4 regions of the Clostridium saccharobutylicum DSM 13864 genome follow, and region 1 is predicted to be linked to each of the others. Evidence: riboswitches for the same ligand, from Rfam matches in the RefSeq annotation. Region 1 holds a riboswitch; each other region holds the start of a gene.
What was found. A riboswitch is a leader RNA that binds a small molecule or an ion and turns the genes downstream of it on or off. The one in region 1 is predicted to bind thiamine pyrophosphate.
Positions count from the first base shown of each region.

Region 2: another riboswitch for thiamine pyrophosphate. It lies ahead of thiW (energy coupling factor transporter S component ThiW); the one in region 1 lies ahead of cytX (putative hydroxymethylpyrimidine transporter CytX).
Region 3: another riboswitch for thiamine pyrophosphate. It lies ahead of thiT (energy-coupled thiamine transporter ThiT); the one in region 1 lies ahead of cytX (putative hydroxymethylpyrimidine transporter CytX).
Region 4: another riboswitch for thiamine pyrophosphate. It lies ahead of CLSA_RS11870 (thiamine-binding protein); the one in region 1 lies ahead of cytX (putative hydroxymethylpyrimidine transporter CytX).

Region 1 is NC_022571.1:4,807,212-4,812,435, forward strand. It holds gene CLSA_RS20610 (CPBP family intramembrane glutamic endopeptidase) at 1-497, opposite strand, end outside; gene CLSA_RS20615 (nitrilase-related carbon-nitrogen hydrolase) at 664-1,440, opposite strand; gene CLSA_RS20620 (phenylpyruvate tautomerase MIF-related protein) at 1,822-2,166, opposite strand; gene cytX (putative hydroxymethylpyrimidine transporter CytX) at 2,390-3,589, opposite strand; TPP riboswitch at 3,679-3,790, opposite strand; gene CLSA_RS20630 (AI-2E family transporter) at 3,839-4,864, opposite strand; gene rlmD (23S rRNA (uracil(1939)-C(5))-methyltransferase RlmD) at 5,121-5,224, opposite strand, start outside.
Region 2 is NC_022571.1:783,626-788,849, forward strand. It holds gene CLSA_RS03570 (S8 family peptidase) at 1-1,240, shown strand, start outside; gene CLSA_RS03575 (S8 family peptidase) at 1,240-2,955, shown strand; TPP riboswitch at 3,132-3,242, shown strand; gene thiW (energy coupling factor transporter S component ThiW) at 3,348-3,875, shown strand; gene thiD (bifunctional hydroxymethylpyrimidine kinase/phosphomethylpyrimidine kinase) at 4,012-4,812, shown strand; gene thiC (phosphomethylpyrimidine synthase ThiC) at 4,923-5,224, shown strand, end outside.
Region 3 is NC_022571.1:95,668-100,891, forward strand. It holds gene CLSA_RS00395 (prolipoprotein diacylglyceryl transferase) at 1-276, shown strand, start outside; gene CLSA_RS00400 (YhfM domain-containing protein) at 263-1,093, shown strand; gene CLSA_RS00405 (Mrp/NBP35 family ATP-binding protein) at 1,114-1,956, shown strand; gene CLSA_RS00410 (ferredoxin) at 2,268-2,459, shown strand; gene thiT (energy-coupled thiamine transporter ThiT) at 2,565-3,239, opposite strand; TPP riboswitch at 3,375-3,475, opposite strand; gene CLSA_RS00420 (hypothetical protein) at 3,497-3,703, opposite strand; gene CLSA_RS00425 (DegV family protein) at 3,876-4,724, opposite strand; gene CLSA_RS00430 (anaerobic ribonucleoside triphosphate reductase) at 5,186-5,224, shown strand, end outside.
Region 4 is NC_022571.1:2,768,886-2,774,109, forward strand. It holds gene CLSA_RS11850 (lantibiotic protection ABC transporter ATP-binding protein) at 1-510, opposite strand, end outside; gene CLSA_RS11855 (ABC transporter ATP-binding protein) at 780-1,508, opposite strand; gene CLSA_RS11860 (ABC transporter substrate-binding protein) at 1,489-2,493, opposite strand; gene CLSA_RS11865 (ABC transporter permease) at 2,683-3,447, opposite strand; gene CLSA_RS11870 (thiamine-binding protein) at 3,419-3,709, opposite strand; TPP riboswitch at 3,862-3,967, opposite strand; gene CLSA_RS11875 (TatD family hydrolase) at 4,280-5,023, opposite strand.

The DNA of each region.
Region 1 (5,224 bases):
AAGTAACCCGTTTGTGTTGGCATACTAAAATCTGGTTCAGGTATTTTAATTCCTCCAGCATTAAAAAGAGTTGAGTATATTTGATATATTATACTTGAAATCATACCTGTACCTATGCAAGAAACTGTCCCTAAAAGTACAAATAACTTAGGTGATTTAATTTTGCATAACATATCTTTTCTTATTCTTATAGTTGTAGTTTTTAATGCTATTAATATAGCTATAATGTCAGCAATTATACATGGAAGATACCCCATCATGAAATTATATGCATCTTTAGAAATTCCTAATATATTTTCTGCTTCAACATTACTGGTCATAGTAACCCCTAATTGTTTTGCTTTAAATCTAATTCCAAATATAATTAAGCTGCCTATTCCATATGTGCACAAAGATAGGATAAGAAGTATTCTTGCACAATTTCCACCAGTTTTCTTTATATCTTTTTTTAATCTTAACCGTCTAATAGCAATTTCTTCTTGAAAATCATTTATCATATCTTATCTTTCAATTATGTTACTGAAAACTTATAAATTACTATTTGCTTTACAGTAACTATCTCCTTTCTTATAATAACAAACATAACTACTTATATAAACGTACATTCATATATTTAATTATTATATCATACTAAATATTTATTCTAAAAATTAACTTTATATATTACAAATATAATTTATATATATCCTCTCTTCTATCATCTTTTATATTAAATTTATTTCTAATTTCATTAATTTTTTCTAAACTAAGTTCTCTAACAATAAGTTCTTCTTTACACATTATTTCATTTAAGACATCCCCATTTGGATCTACAAATATTGATGCACCATTATACTCTAAACCATCGCTTTGTCCCACTCTATTTATTCCAATTATATAGCATTGATTTTCTATAGCTCTTGCTTTTAACAATGTTAACCAATGATTTTCTCTTGACTTAGGCCAATTTGCAGCTACTGTTATTATCTCGGATTGTTTCGATGCAATTTGAAATATTTCTGGAAATCTTAAATCATAACAAATAAAAGGTGCTATGTTACACTCTTCTATTTTACAACTAGATATAGTATTGCCTTTATAAAAATTAATATCTTCCCTTGCATATGAAAAAGGATGTATTTTAATATATTCAAGCAATACATTACCTTCTTTAGAAATAAAAACATATTTATTTTTTCCCTTTTTATTGTCCTTTATTGCAAATCCAATTCCTATGTTAATATTACTGTTTATAGCCAAATTCCTAAGCCATTTTATTATTATGTCTTCTGAGTCTAATAACTTATCTATATCCATTATAAAGCCTGTTAAAGTCATTTCTGGAAATAGAATTAGTTGAACTTTTCTTTCCATTGCTCTTTTTATAAATTCTTCGACCTTATTCATATTTTTATTCATATCTTCCCAAAAAACGTTAATTTGAGCAAGCCCTATTATCATATAATCGCCCCCTTTAAAATTATATATCTATTTATATATTTATTCTTGTAACTTTAGGCACATGAAAGAAAATAAAAAAATTTAAAATAATATGATTATTTTTCATCACACAAGGAAATAAATTGGTATCATAACATGCCTATTATGGTAAGCTATTGACATAGCATGATAGAAAATAAGCTTAGTAGTAGATGTATTTGTTATTTTTTTGAATATACATAAGCCATATGAAGGAGTATAAAAAGTCAATTTAAAAATAAAAAGCCATCTCAAAACTTATGTTTTAGCTTTAAGATAGCTTCCCTGCCATAACTCAGACTTTAAATAAAAAGCAACAACGCAGTATTCTGCTTTTCATTTTTTCTTTATTTAAATTTTTATTTAAAAGTTTTGTCCGTTCCAACCCCAATTTTCGACTTCTTCATATTTAACATATATCTTATCTTTAGGAATTTGTAATTCTTCCTCATATATTATGCAAATTGCTTTTGTTAGCATATCATAAGATTCCTTACTTGCTTTACCCAATATTTTTACTTCTACAAAAGCACCTTTTTCTAATTTTTCACCGCCAAAATAAAGTGAATATTCATCTTCAAAACCAACCATTAAAAATTTTTCACTTTTTCCTGGAATTAGTTCTATTGATTCTCCTAATCTTTTCTTTATAATTTCTTCTTTCTCACTTGAAATTTTTACACTTACCTTAGATCCTATAAATGGCATATTATAATCCCCTTTCTTATTGTCTTTAAGGCACATTTTAAAAAATAATAAGTCATGTGCCTAAATATCTTCTGTACATAAACCAAATTGTTCCATAATACTTTCATTATATCATATTATTATTATTTCATATCAAAAAAAATAACAACAAATATCCTAGTATTTTTCTTTTAATAATTAGATATGTTTTAAAATATACAATAATAATTTATTTTAACTCAAATTACTTATATGCTTTTAAACATAAATTAATTAAAATACATAATAATGCAATGCCAATCATAACAGGAATAGTTATACCTACTATAGAATTAAATTGCATTAATATTCTATACGCAAATACTCCAATAATCCATATAATAATATTCTTTATGTCAACCACATTTTTTTCCTCAATTGATTTTTTATTAAATATAAAATAATCAGTTATTGAAATTGCAAATAATGGTGCAAAAACTGATCCTATTAAATATAGAAAATCTTCATATTGATCTATAGAAACAACTATTGATAATATTATTCCTAATCCACATACAATTAAACCTGCAGTTTTTTCATTTATACATTTATTTATGTTAGTAAAACTTACTCCTGCAGAATATGCATCTAAAAAAGTTGTAGTTACTGTTGAAAAAATGACAATAATAAGTGCTATTGTTCCAAGTCCAGCTGAAAGTAAAATACCAGATATATCTGAAGTACCAGCATATAAAGATGCTCCAAGGCCAATGATAAACATAAAAGTACTACCAATGCAATATCCTAATGCACTTGCTAATGTACCCGCTTTTTCAGATTTTAAATTCTTAGTATAATCTGAAATAAGTGGAATCCATGATAATGCCATAGTTACATTAAGTTCTACTGCTGTGCCAAAATTTAACGTCTCTCCTTCAAATCCACCCGCACCTACATTGGCTGTATTATTTGTAAATACTATAAAGCCAAGCACTATAGTTGATAAAAACAGTGCAGCTACTGCTACAGTATTTATTTTAGATAGGCTTTTTACTCCAACACCTATCCATAAAGCAATTAATGCTCCAATAATAATACACCATACCGTTTCGTTCTGAAAATTAAATAATTGCATAGAAACTGCATCTAATGCCTTTGAACCATTGATAATCATAACTGCAGTCCAACCTAATAGTTGTACAATATTTAATATAGAAAATAAAAATGAACCATATTTTCCAAATGAAATTCTAGTTGATTCTATTGAAGATAATTTGCTTTGAGCACCTATAATACCACATAAATAAAGTATAACACCTCCAATAGTATGTCCTATCAAAATAGCAGCTATTCCTTGGCTTAATCCTAAAGGTGCTAATAGCGCTCCCGTCAATATTTCAGCAATAGAAATTGCTGCACCAAGCCATAAGATAAATTGACTTGAATTCGAAGTCTTATTTTCCATAATCTTCTCCCTTACAATAAAAAAATGAGATATACCAAAATAGCATATCTCATCAAATAATAAATAAGAAATTAAACATCTCTCATTAAATAATCATAAGTTAGATTCCCTACGTTGGCATTATCCAAATCAGGTTTAAAGGGTTAAAGCTACATTTTACTTACTCTCAGCCTGCATGTGCAAGCTCCCCTGTGTTTTTTATTTTATAATAATTCATAATTGATTTCAAGTTATTTATTTTCATGTGCCTCAATCATTTTTATTATTGCCATAAGATATTCCAACTATATCTAAAATAAACATGAAAACAGGAATTCCAATAATTAGTCCCCAAACACCTGCAATATGTTCCGATACTAAAAGTATAACTAAGGTATAAAATATAGGTAGCTTTGTCTTTGAAGACATTAATTTTGGATTTAATATATACGCTTCAAATGCGTGAAGTAAAGCAATTAATCCAAGAACATAAAAAACATGAGGTAATCCACCATTATTAAAAGCTACTATACTTAAAGGTACTAATGATACTATTACTCCAGCCACAGGAATAAGACCAAGTAACATTACCATTACACCAAATCCTAATAAATGCGGAAATCCTATTATAGATAATCCTATAGTTGAAAGCACACCATTTATAATAGCAATAACAATTTGTACTTCAATAACTTTACCAAAAGAGAAAACAAACTTTTTTCCAAAGAATTCAACTTCCTCATATAATATATTAATTTTACTATTTTTAAATTTATGCGTAAATTGCATTATTTCATCCTTTTGAATTAAGAAAAAAATACTTAAAACTAAAGAAATAATTATATTAATTCCTAATTTGCTTATATTTGTTATTGAATGCATTATGTAATTTATGCCTTCTGCTGAAAAAATAGTTGAGTAAACTTTATCTAATCTTTCTTTTATTAAATTAGTAATCTCATTATGTCCTAAATTTCCATATAACTCATGTACCTGCATAATTACCTGAGTTAACTGTTTAATAACCATTGGTAAAAAGTCTATTAATATAATAAATATTACAGACGTTAAAAGTAACGAAACTATAACAACCATGAATTTATAATTTATTCTTATTTTCCCATCAAATTCTTGAATTAAATGTTTTGAAATACTATGAATTAGATATGTAAATACAAAAGTTAATAGCATTAAATTTATCATATCCTGCATTACATAGAAAAATATAAGTAATACTAATAAGGTTATAAGTCTCTTAAAAGATCTTTTTTTATAAATTTGAATCATATCTGACATTATCATTACTCCTCATATACTGTTTTTTCTTTCAATTAATTTAACGTATATTGAAATTTATAAAACAATTAATTATCTATTTTATAAATATTAAATCAATCATAATATAGTTTTTACGAATCTTTGCCAATATTAAATTTATCATATAATAAATCATAACATAATTATGCATTAAATTGTGAATTAATTGTAAATAAAAACTTATTTATAAAGAAAAAGGGTGAGATATAGACTCACTCCTAATAATTCATTAATGCTATTTTTTTTCTATCTTTGCAACACATTCTATATGTTTTGTCATAGGAAACATATCAACCGGTTGAACTTCTAAAGTTTCATATCCTAATTTCTCTAAGTGTT
Region 2 (5,224 bases), 1.1 Mb from region 1:
TTATAATGGAAAATTTCAAGGAGTTGCACATGATTGTGATTTTGTTATTGTAAAACTATTTGAGTCTATAAATTTCAAAAATAGGTTAAAAAGTAATGGAGTAGAATATACTCCAGTTTATAATAATGCCGAAGTTTTAGCAGCAATAGAGTATTTAAAGAATTTTTCTGTAAAATCTAAAAGACCTATGGTTATATTTTTAGGGGTGGGTACTACGGAAGGAAGTCATGATGGGAATAATATAATTTCTAGATATATAACGTCAATTGGTACTATTAGAGGTATTGTTGTTGTTACTGGAGTTGGAAATGAAGGAGCATCAGAGGGACATGTTTCTGGTGTTATAGCCAACGTAGAAGATATAGCTTCAATTGAGTTGAAAATTCCAAGAGAAATGAAATATTTTTCATTTTATATATGGGTAAGAAAACCTAATAAGGCTGCTTTAAATGTCATTTCTCCAACTGGTGAAACATCTAAATTTATTAAAGTAAAAACAAATAAAATATTTAAGATTGAATTTTTCTTTTTGAATACTGTAATGACGGTTGAATATTATTCACCAGAACATTATACAGGTCATGAGCTTATACATGTTATTTTTGACTCTATTAAACCAGGAATATGGACATTTCAATTAAGAGGTGATTATATAGTCGATGGAAGATATGATATATGGTTACCACCTCAAAAGACATTACCTAAAGATACAAAATTTCTTCAATCAGATCCATTTACAACTCTAACAATTCCATCCACAGCGAGAAAAGTTGCTACTGTAGCATACTTTGGAAATAATAATAACTTAGTTGCTTCTTCAGGTAAAGGATTTAATTCTAATGGATTAATTAATCCGGATTTTGCAACTCTGGGAGTTGATATTTTAACTACTAAAGTTGGTGGAGGAGTAGCAACAGTTTCAGGTAGTTCAGCTGCAGCAGGAATAGCGGCAGGAGCGTGTGCACTTTTACTACAATGGGGAATTGTTGAAGGAAATGATATAACTATGTATTCTAGAAAAATTGTAACTTATTTAATACATGGAGCTGACAGAAGCAATGTTATTTATAAATATCCCAATAGGGAGATTGGCTATGGATATCTTGATTTATTAGGGACATTTAATATTATAAGCGGAACATATAGGAATTATAGAGGGGATATTGATGATGACTTTATTGAATATTATTGTAATAAATTGTTTATAAGAATTCCAAGAGAAATATGGAGGAGTTTATAATGAAGCAAAGTATGGTTCCAGAAAAGATTTTTAGTGATTCGAATTATTATCATTATATGGTTCAATATGAAGGAAATATTGAGGATGAAGTTTCAAAAATGCCAGGTTACTATGCTACAATAATTAATGATAATTATGCAATTATATCTATAAGTGGAGATTTAAAGGTTGATATTGGTGATATAAGACTTACAACAGTTGTATATGTTAAGCCAACCGAAATGTATACACTACAAGATGTTTCTCCAATAGAAGCATCTGGAGCTAGATTTTTGCAATTAAATTTGCCCTTAAGTTTAAATGGAAAAGGCGTAAATGTGGCAGTAATAGATTCTGGCATTGATTATTTAAGTGATGAATTTATGACTGCTGCTGGTGAAACAAGAGTTGAATGCATTTGGGATCAAACAATAATTTCAAATGAGAAGGATAATGATATTTCTGTACCTTTTGGAACAGTTTATAGAAAAGAAAAAGTAAATGATGCTATAAAAGCTTATAGAGAAGGGAAATCACCATATGACATAGTTCCTAGCAGAGATCAAATTGGACATGGTACTAATATGTCTGGAATAATTGGAGCTACTGGTAAAAATCCAGAATTAAAGGGGATTGTTCCAGAATGTGATTTTGTAGTAGTCAAATTAATGATAGATGCTGCATATCAAGCTCAATTTGATGTTAAAGTACCAGTATTTAATTTAACATCAATTTTCTCAGCTTTACAATTTTTGTACGAATATGCACTTAAAAGTAGGAAACCTATGATTGTATATTTCCCTCTTGGAACTAATTTAGGAAGTCATAAAGGAAATGGTATTTTAGAAGAATACATAGAATCAATTACAAGTAGTAGTGGTATAGTATTGGTTACTGGAGCAGGAAATCAAAGAGATGCAGGTGGTCATACATCTGGAACTATATCTCAAGTTGATACGCCTATTGCAATTGAGCTTGAGGTATCACCAGAGCAGAAACACTTAATAATTGATATTTGGACTGAACTTCCTAACGTAATGACTATAGACATAGTATCTCCATCAGGTGAAAATACAGGTATAATACCAAGTATAATTAATTCAACTAGAAACTATACTTTTGTATTTGAAAAAACATCGATAAAAGTTAATTATTATTTTCCAGAGGAAAGTACAGGAGATGAATTGATACGAATTAGATTTTATAGTTTACAGCCAGGTATATGGCTTCTTAGATTGAGAGCAAAGTATATTTTGAGTGGCGTATACAATGCTTGGCTGCCTCAAAGAGGAATAACAGTAGGAAATACTAAGTTTAGTTCATCTGATCCATATGGAACAGTAACTAATCCGGGAACTTCATCTTATGTAGTTACTGCAGCAGCATATAATCAAAATAATAATAATGTTCTTAATTATTCTGGAGTGGCTTTTAGAGATAATTTGATTGATGTAATAGATGTTGCAGCAGGAGGAGTAAATGCTTTAACTGTAGCACCAAGTAATAAAACTGCTATTGTAAATGGGACTAGTGTATCATCAGCAGTAGTTGCTGGAGCTTGTGTTATGTTATTTCAGTGGGGAATTGTTCAAGGCAATGATCCATATATATATTCCCAAACTGTTAAAGCATATTTAGCAAAGGGAACATCACGAAGAAGTGGAGATATATATCCAAATGCTAGATGGGGATATGGTATTCTAGATATTGTTAAGATGTTTCAAAATATGGAGTAAAGTTATATATATAATAACAAGTATATAGAGATATTTTGAATAGTTGTGGATAAATAGATTAGTGATTTATTTATATTGTGTACTAAAATTTGCATTATTGATAAAAAACTAAGTAAATAAATTTGACATTTATTCTGGAATGGTATAATCTTTAATTTAGAAAGACAATTTTATAACAGAATAACTAGGGGAGCTAATATTTTAGCTGAGATTGGAAAGAGTGATTTCCTGGACCCTTATAACCTGATTTGGTTAATGCCAACGGAGGGAAGTATATTAATTAATGTTTACGCGTGATTTATTTATGTATCCCTTTGGGATACATTTTTTTTATGTGAAAAATAGGTTGTCACTCAAATTAAAATTTATCTTGTCTTAAGGAGGGAGAGTGAATGCAAGAAAAAAGTAAAGCACAAAAAATTGCATTAAGTGGATTATTAATTGGTATTTCAGTTATTTTTGGAACACTATCAATGCCAATTGGAGCAGCTAAAATATCTCCAGTACAACATTTTGTGAATGTTGTAGGAGCAATAACTTTAGGTCCAATATATGCAGTTTTAAATGCATTCGTCGCATCACTTATAAGAAATATTATGGGCACAGGCAGTTTGCTAGCTTTTCCAGGAAGTATGATAGGTGCTTTTCTTTCAGGAATTTTTTATAAGAAATTTAGAAGAGCAAGTATGGCTGTTATTGGTGAAGTGTTTGGTACTGGAATTTTAGGGGCATTGATAGCATATCCAGTAGCGGTCTTAATTTTAGGGAAGGAAGCAGCATTTTTTGTATATATAATTCCTTTTACTATGAGCTGTAGTGCGGGAGCTATTATAGCATATTTCTTTTTAAAGGTTTCTGTTATAAGAAAAATATTAATAAATAATGAATTGTCAATAAATAAGGCACATGAAAATAAATAAAAAATAAGCTGGCAAATGGATATGCTATTTTTTGAACGTGCCTAGACATAATTTTAAAGATATTAAGAAAATTTAATGAAGTGTAAATTGTGGAAAGTATAAGATCAAATTTATATTAACTAGAAGGGGTGATTTTATGTTTAGAGCATTAACAATTGCTGGATCAGACACATGCGGTGGAGCTGGAATTCAGGCCGATTTAAAGTCTTTCTCAGCTAATGGAGTTTATGGAATGAGTGTTATAACAGCAGTAACGGCTCAAAATACTATGGGAGTTTTCGGTATTCAAGATATAAATCCAGAAATGATTGAAGCTCAAGTAGATGTTATCTTTAATGACATAAGAGTAGATGCTATTAAGATAGGTATGGTTTCAAAGATTGAATCTATAAAGTCTATATCAAAATCTTTAAAAAAGGTAGGAAAGCTTCCAATGATAGTATTAGATCCAGTCATGATATCTAAAAGTGGATTTAACTTATTATCTAAGGATGCAAAAGAAACATTAATTCATGAATTATTTCCGTTAGCAACATTAATAACTCCTAATTTACCAGAAGCAGAAGAAATTTTAGGAATAGAAATAAAAACTTTAGATGATATGAAACAATCAGCTTTAAAGCTTAAGGAACTTGGACCAAAAGCTGTTTTAGTTAAAGGTGGACATTTAGAGGGAGAAGCGACTGATTTATTATTTGATGGAAAAGAATTCATAATTTTGCCACAAAAAAGAATTAATACTACTCATACTCATGGAACAGGATGTACTTTATCATCTGCAATAGCTGCTAATTTAGCTAAAGGAATGACAATAGAAGCAGCTGTAAGACAAGGAAAAAAGTATGTAACAACTGCTATAGAACATGGCTTTGAATTAGGAAAAGGAGTAGGTCCTACTAATCATTTTTATGAGCTTTATAAGAAAGCTGGAATTTAGACACAATCAAGAGATATTAATAAGAATGATTAATTATATAAAAACATAAAGAATTTATTTAATAACATTACAAATTAAATTATTAGTAAAAATTGAGAGGAGAATAAACAATGAATTATAAAACTCAAATGGAAGCAGCTAAAAAAGGTATAGTAACTAAAGAAATGAAGGTAGTAGCTAAGAAGGAAAATATATCAGAAGAAAAATTAATGAAACTTGTAGCGGAAGGTAAAGTAGCTATTCCAGCTAATGTTAATCATAAATCTCTTAGCCCAGAAGGAATTGGTGATGGACTTAAAACAAAGATAAACGTAAATTTAGGTATTTCAGGTGATTCAGTTGATTATTGCAGAGAAATGGAAAAAGTAAAAATGGCAATTGATTTTGGTGCTGAAGCTATAATGGATTTAAG
Region 3 (5,224 bases), 400 kb from region 1:
CAAATTTATTCGTCTATTTTTGATTTTGCATTAGGAATTTTCCTTTTATATTATTCAAGAAAGAAGAGAACAAATGGGAAAGTAATAGGATTTTATTTAGTTATATATAGTATAGGAAGATTTTTAGTAGAATTTTTAAGGAATGATCCAAGGGGGAATGTTGGAATTCTTTCTACATCACAGTTTATTGCAATATTTACTTTGATGCTTGGAATTGTTATTCTTAATACTAAAATGTTATTTAAAGGAGCGAAGAAAAGCATTGAAGAAAAGTAGATTTTTTATTATGATTTTATCTGTGTTATTAATAATAACAACATTATCAGGATGCACTTTACTTGATAGTGCAGAAGTTAAATTAAATATAAAAAACCAATATTTCGATTACATGAGCCAGAATAAGGTAGATAAAATAATAATACAAAATGTTAGAGATAGTGGATTTAGATTTATAATTAATGATAGTAAAGCTATAGATGATGTTTATAAACTTTTGTCAAAGGGAAGTGAAGTATCTAAAAAAAGTAGTCTTGACCCAGATTATATATTTGAAGTTTGGATTGGAGATGAAGTTAAAAAATATCAGTATGTAGTTGGAGCTAATGAGAGTGGGACAGGTAATTTTTATGATGATGATAAGGCATTTTCAGTATCAAAGAATTTAGAAAATACTATAATGCAGAATCTTTCAGTTATAAGAAAACCTAGAGACTTTGAGTATGTATATTATCAATCTATATTAAAAGTTATAAATAATAAAAAGGATTCTATATCTAGTGGTAAAGTAGGAGTAGATATATCTAATGATACAGATTGCTTAAAGTATATGTTTTCTATAGATTTGCAAGAATTTAAGAAAAACTTAAATAAAATTTTACCAAATGTAGATTTAGTAAAAAATAATAGTGAACAATTTGATACAGTAATTAAAGTTAAAAATAGAGGGTTTAATACCACAACTTTTAAGACATTAATAACTGTAGAGAATAAATCAGATAAATCTTTGGAAAATTATTATATATCCGCAGAGTATAATTATAAAGATTGGGATATTACTGTAAGTGAACCAAATCAAATGCCACAAGATTGGTAAAATAAAAGGAGGATAAAATAATGGGAAGTTGCGAAGGATGTCCAAGTAAGGATACATGTAAAACTAAAGGAGAAAGTTGTCCATCAGAAAGCTTAAAGGTATCACCAAGATACGGAAAAATAAAAAATGTTATAGGAGTTATAAGTGGAAAAGGAGGCGTTGGTAAGTCAACTGTTACTGGTATTATGGCAACTATGTTAGCTAAAAAAGGCTATAAAGTAGGAGTATTAGATGCAGATATAACAGGACCATCTATGCCAAGATTCTTTGGGATAAACAAGAAGAGAGCACTTATACATCCATTAGATAACGAGATGGTAAGATTTGATCCTGTAGAGACAGATGGAGGAATAAAAGTAATTTCTATGAATCTTGTAACTCCAGTAGAGGAAGAACCTCTTATTTGGAGAGGTGCAGTAATCAATGGAGTGTTGAAGCAATTATTTGTTGAAACAAATTGGGGCGAGCTTGACTATTTACTTATAGATATGCCACCAGGTACAGGAGATATTGCCTTAACTGTAATGCAGGAGTTCCCAATTGATGAGATTGTAATAGTTTCTACACCACAAGATATGGTATCAATGATTGTTAAAAAAGTTGTTATTATGGCTCAAAAGATAGGAATAAAAATTAAAGGTGTAGTAGAAAATATGGCTTATATAAATTGTCCGGATTGTGATAAGAAAATAAGAGTATTTAGCAGAAAATCTTCAGAAGAAAATGCAGAATATTTAGGATTGCCTTTAATAGGTGAGTTACCAATTAATATTGAACTTACAGAAGCTTTAGAAGATGGTAAGGCTGAGGAATATGTTAGAGAAAATGCGTTATATTCATTAATATTTGAAGGATTGTATTAAAGCTTAATTACCAAGTAAATAAAAAGCATCATATAATATAAAAGGTTTCATTATTTAAAGTTACAGAAATTAAATAATGAAGCTTTTTTATTTTTACGAAGTTTATATATAAAAGTTCTTAATGTTGATATTGCACTCTTTTTCATGTATATATTTTGTAGTAACCACAAGCAAAAGAATATCCTTACTTTCGGGGAGAAACCACCTAAATTTAAATTTCGAGTTCTTTATAGTATTAGAGTATACATACTTTCGGATTATTTAGGAAATAATACACTATGTAATTTTGATTTGAAAGGATGTAGAGATTAATGAAAGCAAAAGTAGATAAAGATACTTGTATAGCATGTGGACTATGTCCATCTATATGTCCAGAATGCTTTGATATGGAGGATGACGGAAAGGCTGGCTTTATAGTTGATGAAGCACCAGAAAATGTAGAAGGTGAAGTGCAAGAAGCAGCAGAAAGCTGTCCAGTAGATGCAATATCTGTCGAGAAATAAAACATAAGAATAAGAGAAAATATACATTAATATATGATTTTTTATTATGTATATTTTCTCTTTATTATTTTTATATAATATTGTTATATTAAATAAATTTGTACACTAACTCATGGTATTAAGTGAAGATGCGTGTATTATTCTTTCAATAGGAAGAATAGATATGATTACTAAGCATATAATGTATTCTATTCCTAGCATAGGTCCATTAATTATTAATGAATATAAAGCAGGAGACATTCCAGCGGGTGCAAGTGAACCAAAGAAAGCAACTCCAGAAATAAAATGACACAAAAATCTAACAAAAACAGCTAAGGTAACCCCAAGCCATTTTTTATTATTAAAGCATCCTGCTATACCTAATGCCATAAAGGGTAATGGATAATCAAATAAAACTTGAACTGGATGCAGAATGTATGGATCCATAATAAGTGTTATTATTCCGTAAAGAAATCCTGTTAGAAATCCTACTCTTGGTCCGTACATAAATGCTATAAGTAATATTGGAACCATGCTACCTAATGTAATACTACCACCTTGTGGAAAATGATATAATCTGAGCATTTTCAGTATTGTAGCTAAAGCCAAAGCTATGCCAATTCTAGCAATAAGTTGAGGAGTAAAGTTGATTTTTTTAACTTTAACTAATATTATGAGTAATATTACACAACCAATTAAAGTTGTAATGGATAATGGACTTGCAATTATAGCTTGAATGTTTTGTGAAAAGTTTTGGAAAAGAGTAGAAAATTGTTTGTACCAATCATTAAAAATTTGCATAAAAAAAACCTCCTTCGTGACGCTTATGGAAGAGGAATTAACAAAGTCATTATAACTAATCTTCATATAATAAATTTAAATATTAGTTTTATACTTTGGTTTAGAGACTACCAACCTATATAAATAGAAATGTAAATTCTTATAAGGTTGCTTTCCCTACGCTAGAATTAACTAGATCAGGTTTAAAGGGTTTATGAATTATCAAATCTCAGCATATAGCTCCCCCAGCACGTTACAAAATAATTTTATACATTTTACTATAAATAGTCAATTATGTTATATGTGTTAAACTTGTCGTTTTTATTATGATGGGCTATATAATTAGAAGTAATTTGATTTAAATCTGTTGAATAATGAGAAACTGGATTATTGGGCAAATTGTGAGAAGAAGTGATAGAAATAGTATCATTCATATCAATAATAATACTTTCTTTGTACGTTGAATCTAAAACAAAACCTTTCATAAAATTAAGCCTCCTTAAATCAAACAAAATGAGGTTTTACTTTGTTTATTGCATTAAAAAACTAAAACTTTCTTAAATATATGATTAACCAAAATAAAAAAAATATACATAAAAATCACCTAACTAAAAATATAATTTTTTAGTTAGGTGATTTTTATGTGTTTTTAATAAATTAATCTATATTTTCTACAATGAATCCAACAAGACCAGGGCCGGTATGAACACCAAGTGCAGGGCCAATCATTCCTCCAAGGGTACATTCCACTAAATTAGGAAGGTCTTTAATTGAATCATATAACATTTCAGCTTTATCAGGAGCATTGCCATCTAATACCCAGACTTTACATTTGTTATTTTCTAAATAAGGTTTTAACAAAGTAGCTAATCTAGATATTGATTGTTTAATTCCTCTTATTTTGCAAACTGTGTGATATATTCCATCATTACCTACAGTTATAATAGGTTTAAGATTGAGTGCATCAGCTATAGTTCCAGCAACTTTACCTATTCTACCGCCTTTTTTTAGATATTCTAATGTATCTATTGTGAAAAATACATCTATTTTATTTTTGAGCGTAGGTAATATATCTATAATTTCTTTAAAAGGTTTACCTTCTTTAATTAAATTTGCAGTTTCAAGTACTATTGCACCCTGAGACATAGTTAATGTCATAGAATCAAACACGAAAGTTTGTATTCCAGAAACATTTTCAGCTGCTAATCTTGCTGCGTTATAAGCTCCTGAAAGACCACTTGATATAGTTATTATAATTGCATGAGTATATCCAACATTTTTTGCTTCATTTAATGCATTAGTAAATCTATCAACACTAGGTAACGATGTTGTAGGAATTTCTTTTTTTAGTAACTCATAAAGCATATTTGGAGTTATATCAATACCATCGTCATATTCTTTATTGGAAAAAATAATTTTGAAAGGTAGTATTTTAATATTATTTTCCTTTGCAATATCAGCACTTATATCACAAGCACTATCTGTTATTAATGCAATTTTCTCCATCTTAATTCCTCCTAAAGCACATTAACATATTTTAATTATATCACTACTGATATTGTTATCAATGGTGATATAATTAAATTAGCATTAATTATTGTAATAAATTAAGAAACACAATATATAGTAAATTTGATTGGAAGATAAAACCTATATATTGTGTATGACACAATTTTAAATTAGTTTTTGTTAATTATTATATATAATTATAAAAAATTAATTTGGATTATGGTACCATTAGGTGCTATAAGTGTAGGAAAAGACAATAATAAGAATAGTTTGTAATAAGTCAACTATGTAATAACTGCAAAAAATAATCAAATCGAAAGCTAGATAGATATAATTGATAAGAATTAAAATATAATGCCTAAAAAATAAAAAATAAAAGACATTGCTAATGAATACCTTATACAGTATAATAGTACAGTACTAAGGATACTATATATTGTGCCATGGAGGGAATAATTATGCTATATGTTGTAAAAAGGGACGGCAGAGAGGTCGAA
Region 4 (5,224 bases), 2.0 Mb from region 1:
CTCTCTTAATTCCTGAATTCCAAATGGATCAAGACCATTAGTTGGCTCATCTAAAATTAAAAGTTTTGGATTATTAATAAGCGAAATAGCAATCCCTAACCTCTGTTTCATCCCCATAGAAAATTGCCCTGTTTTCTTTTTCCCTGTGTCTTCAAGCTCTACTATATTAAGAACTTCTTCAATCCTTGAGTCTGGCAATCCAAGTACTGTAGTTCGAACCTTTAGATTTTCTTTTGCTGTTAAATTTTCATATAAAGGCGCTGATTCTATCAAAGAACCAATTTCACGTAGATCTTTTCTACTCCATTTGTGCCCATTAAATAAAATTTCTCCACAGTTTGGTCTAAGCATTCCTGTAATCATCTTTAATAATGTAGATTTTCCAGCTCCATTTGGTCCAAGCAGTCCATATATTGAATTTTTTTGAACTGATATTGAAATATCTTTAATTGCCTCTTGTTTCTTAAATGTTTTGCATAATTTTTTTGTTTCTAAAATAACTTCATTCATTTTTTCATCCTCCCTACAATTAAATGATAAACAGTAATTATAAGGATTTTATAAGGAAATGAAAATTAATAATAAATTGTCTGTTTTAATACATATCAACAGTTTAATCTAACAGACTTTAGCTTTTAATATCTATATTTCGTTTTTTCATTTAGGCATCATATATAGAAAAAACTCACAAAAATCTAAAATTCAGATTTTCGTGAGTTTCATTCTTAGATATTATGTTATTAATCAAAAATTATTAATGTAGCGTTTATTACAGCTTATCAAGCTTTAAATAAATCTAGTACTTCTCTTCTTATCCTTACAAATTCAACATCTGTTACAATGTCCTCTTCTCTTGGATAACTAAGGTTAACTGTAATTTCTCCTTTTATGGTGGCAGGCTTTTCAGAGATTACATATATTCTATCTGATAAAAATATCGCTTCTTCAATATCGTGAGTTATAAATAATATAGTAGTTTTCATCTCTTTTGTTAAATCTAAAAGCCATTTCTGCATTTTTCTTCGTGTTATTGAGTCTAAAGCAGCAAAGGGTTCATCTAAAAGCATTATATCCTTTGATGTTAAAAATGTCTTTAAGAAGTTTGCTCTTTGCTTCATACCTCCTGAAAGCTGAGATGGATATTTATATTCAAATCCATCAAGACCAAATGTGTCTAGATATTTTAATACCTGTCCTCTAGCTTCTTTTTTGCTATGACCCTTAAATACAAGGGGTATGCCTATATTATCTATTACCTTTTTCCAAGGTACCATCATGTCCTTTTGATACATATAACTGACATCACCATTAACCACTATGTCTCCATCATCTTTATCTATTATTTTAGTGATTATATTAAAAATGGTACTTTTTCCACTACCTGATGGACCTACAATTGAAATCAGTTCACCTTCTCCTACATTAAAGGTTATATCTCTTAATATTTCCATATTGCCAAAAGATTTTTTAACCTTTGTAAGCTGTATTTTATTCTGGTAGGAATTCATTTGTATAAGCCTCGCTTGCTTTCATATCCTTAGTTATGATTTTGTTATCTAAAAGGAATTTTGTGTAGTTATCCCAAACGCTATCCTTCATTTCGCCCCATCTTTTTGCATCCGCTTTATATTGATTAGCTAAAAATTTCATACTATCTGTAGCTAAAGTTTGATCGATTTCTGGTGCATTTGAAACTAATATCTTTGCACTATCCTCTGGATTTTCCATTGAATATTCATATCCTTTTGAAGTAGCTGCTAAAAATTTCTTTACCAATTCTGGATTACTGTTAATATTATTTTCAGTAGTAGCTATTATTGGTGTGTAGTAATTTAACGCAGGATCTAAATCTTTAAGTGGTATATAATTCAAGTCAATATTTTTATCTTTTGCTTCTATATTAGTCCAGCCTTCAAAAACCCATTCAAAATCTATATTGTTTTTTGTAGCTGCAAAAAAGTCTTCTGTTCCTGCATCTACTCTGTTAAGTTTTGAGAAATCTGCTCCGTTCTTTTCCATAACAGTTTTTAATATTGCTTCTTCACTAGGACTTCCCCAGCCGCCATATACTTTTCCTTCAAAATCCTTAACAGTTTTGATTCCCTTTTCCTTTGGTGATGCAAACCCTGATGTATTGTTTTGAATAATTGTAGCAATTGCTTTAACAGGTAATGGATTATCTGAAGTTCTAGCAAAAGTTAAATCTTCTTGATAGCTTATAGCAAAATCTGCTTGACCAGCAGAAAGCAATTGCAATGCTGCACCTTCAGATGGTTGAACAATCTCAAGATCAATTCCTTGTTCCTTATAATATCCCTTGTCTTTAGCCACATAAATACCTGTGTGATTTGTGTTTGGTGTGTAATCTAGTATTAACTTAACCTTTTGTAAATTTTCTTCTTTTGTTTCCTTTTTAACAGAACCACAACCCATAAATACTGTTGAAACTAGTAATATTGATGTTGCCAATGCTAATATTTTTTTGTTTTTCATAATTATTCCCCCTAAATTTTCTATATTTTCAAGCACATAAAAAAACAATATGTCAGAAACTACATATATATTCAGTGTAAATCAAGGAGACACCTTCATGCTCATAATTAATTTACTAACAAAAATTGTGATGCTTTACTCATCAAAATAGATATGAACATACTGTTCTATTATTTTCTTCATTGTGTCTTATTCTTGAACTCTTTTCCATGGTGTTAATATTTTTTCAATAAATGTAACCAAAATAAATATTCCCATGCTGACTACAACAATTATAATTATTGCAGCAAACATTTTATCTAAAGCATATGCACTTCTAGCTCTTGTCATATATACTCCAATTCCCTTATCTCCACCAAGCCATTCTCCAACTACTGCGCCCATTATACTGTATGTTGCTGCAATTCTCATTCCAGAGAAAAAGCTTAATATTCCATAAGGAAGCTTTAAATGTAAAAACACCTTTATCCTTGATGCTCCCATTAATTTAAAATGATTAATAAAATCCTTATCTACAGATTCCAAACCATCTGATATGCTAATAACAATAGGGAAAAAGCATACTAATATAACAACTATTATTTTAGGTAGAGTTCCAAAACCAAACCATATTATAAATAGTGGCGCTAGCGCAATTATTGGTATTGTCTGCGATATTACAAACAAAGGATAAAGTGCTTTTTTTACTAAAGCGGACATATCCATTATTATAGCTAAAATTAATGCTGCAACTGTAGATAAAATAAATCCTACTATTCCCTCATATAATGTAATTAATATATGGGGAAGCATGACATTAAAATCCTTTATAATCACTTTAATAACATCACTAGGTGCTGGCAGAATATATTTTTCAATACCACCTATTGAAACAACTAACTGCCATAATATGAGTAATCCAAGAGCAAAAAATACTGGTATTAATTTATCCCCTGTACTTTTTAATTTTTTCATCAATTGTAACGCCCTCTTTTTTATAGTCAATTTTAACTATAGAAGCAACTCTGGATGCTCCTTCTTCAATGCAAATTTCTTGTGCTTTCTTTACAATTTCAAGAAGAAAATCTAATTCACCTTCCATTGTTGTCTCCATTGGACCTACTTCGTATTTTACTCCAGTAGACTGAATGTATTCTATGACCTTATCTACTACTGGATATGTCATCTCATCTGGTACCTTAGGTATTACTTGTAAACTTACATTACATACTGACATTATTATCCTCCCTCTCAAATAAGAAAATCTGCTTCGCAGACTACGTGTTTCTACTACTTTCAGAAATTATCCACAGATTTAACTGCCTTATAATTTCCTAAAGAATAAAAAAGCATACTATTTTCTAACTCCTAAAAATAGTATGCTTGTAGTTTCTTTATAATATATTTCCCTACGTTGGCATTATCCAAATCAGGTTATGGGTCGAAATTACAAATTTCCTCTCAGATAGTTTAACTAACTCCCCGTTTTTTATTCAGTTGTCATAATTAATTGTAAACATTTTTGATGATTTGTCAAGATGAACTATTTTATCTTCCAAATTATAGATAAATGACTTTAAGTTTAAATTTATGTGGTAACTTACCCAAATCAAATACATTTGTGTCCCACAGCACTATGAAAATTTCACACAAAGCACTAAATAAGAGCTTGCACCCCAATTAGCTTTCTCCCACTTTAAGTGTGACAAGCTAGTTTAGGACAATCCCCTATTAAGTGCTTTTAGCAGCGAAATTTTCAAATGTCTGTTTTACACAAATGTATTTCATTTCTGGTGTATATATGCACTCAAAGTTTAATTTCAGTTAATTCAAAAAAATTATCTTGTATTATTTTTGATAATGCATCAATGGAAAGAGCTTTTCTCTCTGCAATTTTTTTTACAACATCAATTATTGCACTTGGATAACCATATTCACCATTTACCCATTCTAAAGCTGTTGGTCCATCAGTTTCCACAAGTAGTCTATTTATTGGAATCCTTGATAATATTTCTTCGCTTAATTCAGAGTAACCTAAATCAACACTTACAGTAAAATAGCATCCAAGCTCTATAAACTTATCTAAAATTTTAATATCACCGCTATACCAATGGATAATTACTTTGTTGTAGCCATAATTATTAAGAATATTATAGATTTCTTCTTCTGCTCCTTTTGTATGAATGGATATTACCTTATTTCTTTTAATGCTTTCATCTAATATAAAATTAAAAATCTTTCTTTGAGATTCATAACTTTCTTTATCCTCAACCCAAAAGAAATCCAAGCCTATTTCGCCTATAATCTCACTTTCCTCAATATAAGGAATTAAATCTTTAAGCTCTCCAATGTATTCTGCTGCTTTCCATGGATGAATTCCAAAGGTGGCCTTAATATATTCACTTCTTTTGCTATATTCTTTATTTTGTAAATAACTCTCTACATCCATTCCATTAGCAATTGTTAGTATTCTAAAATTATTGATTTCATAAATTGCATCATCTATCTTCTCATTAAAGAAATCTAAATGAGTATGGGCATCAATATACATCTTTACATCTCTCCATTTTTCTACAATATATTCATTATATCTAATTTCTTAACTTTATTCCTATGTTTTTCGTAATATAATTACTTTTTATTACAAAATATATCCTTTTAAAGCAATAAGTGTTTATTTACTCAAAAAAGTATGAGAACATTAAATTGTTGCGCAACTAATTTAACTTTTATTAACATTTTAACATAATAC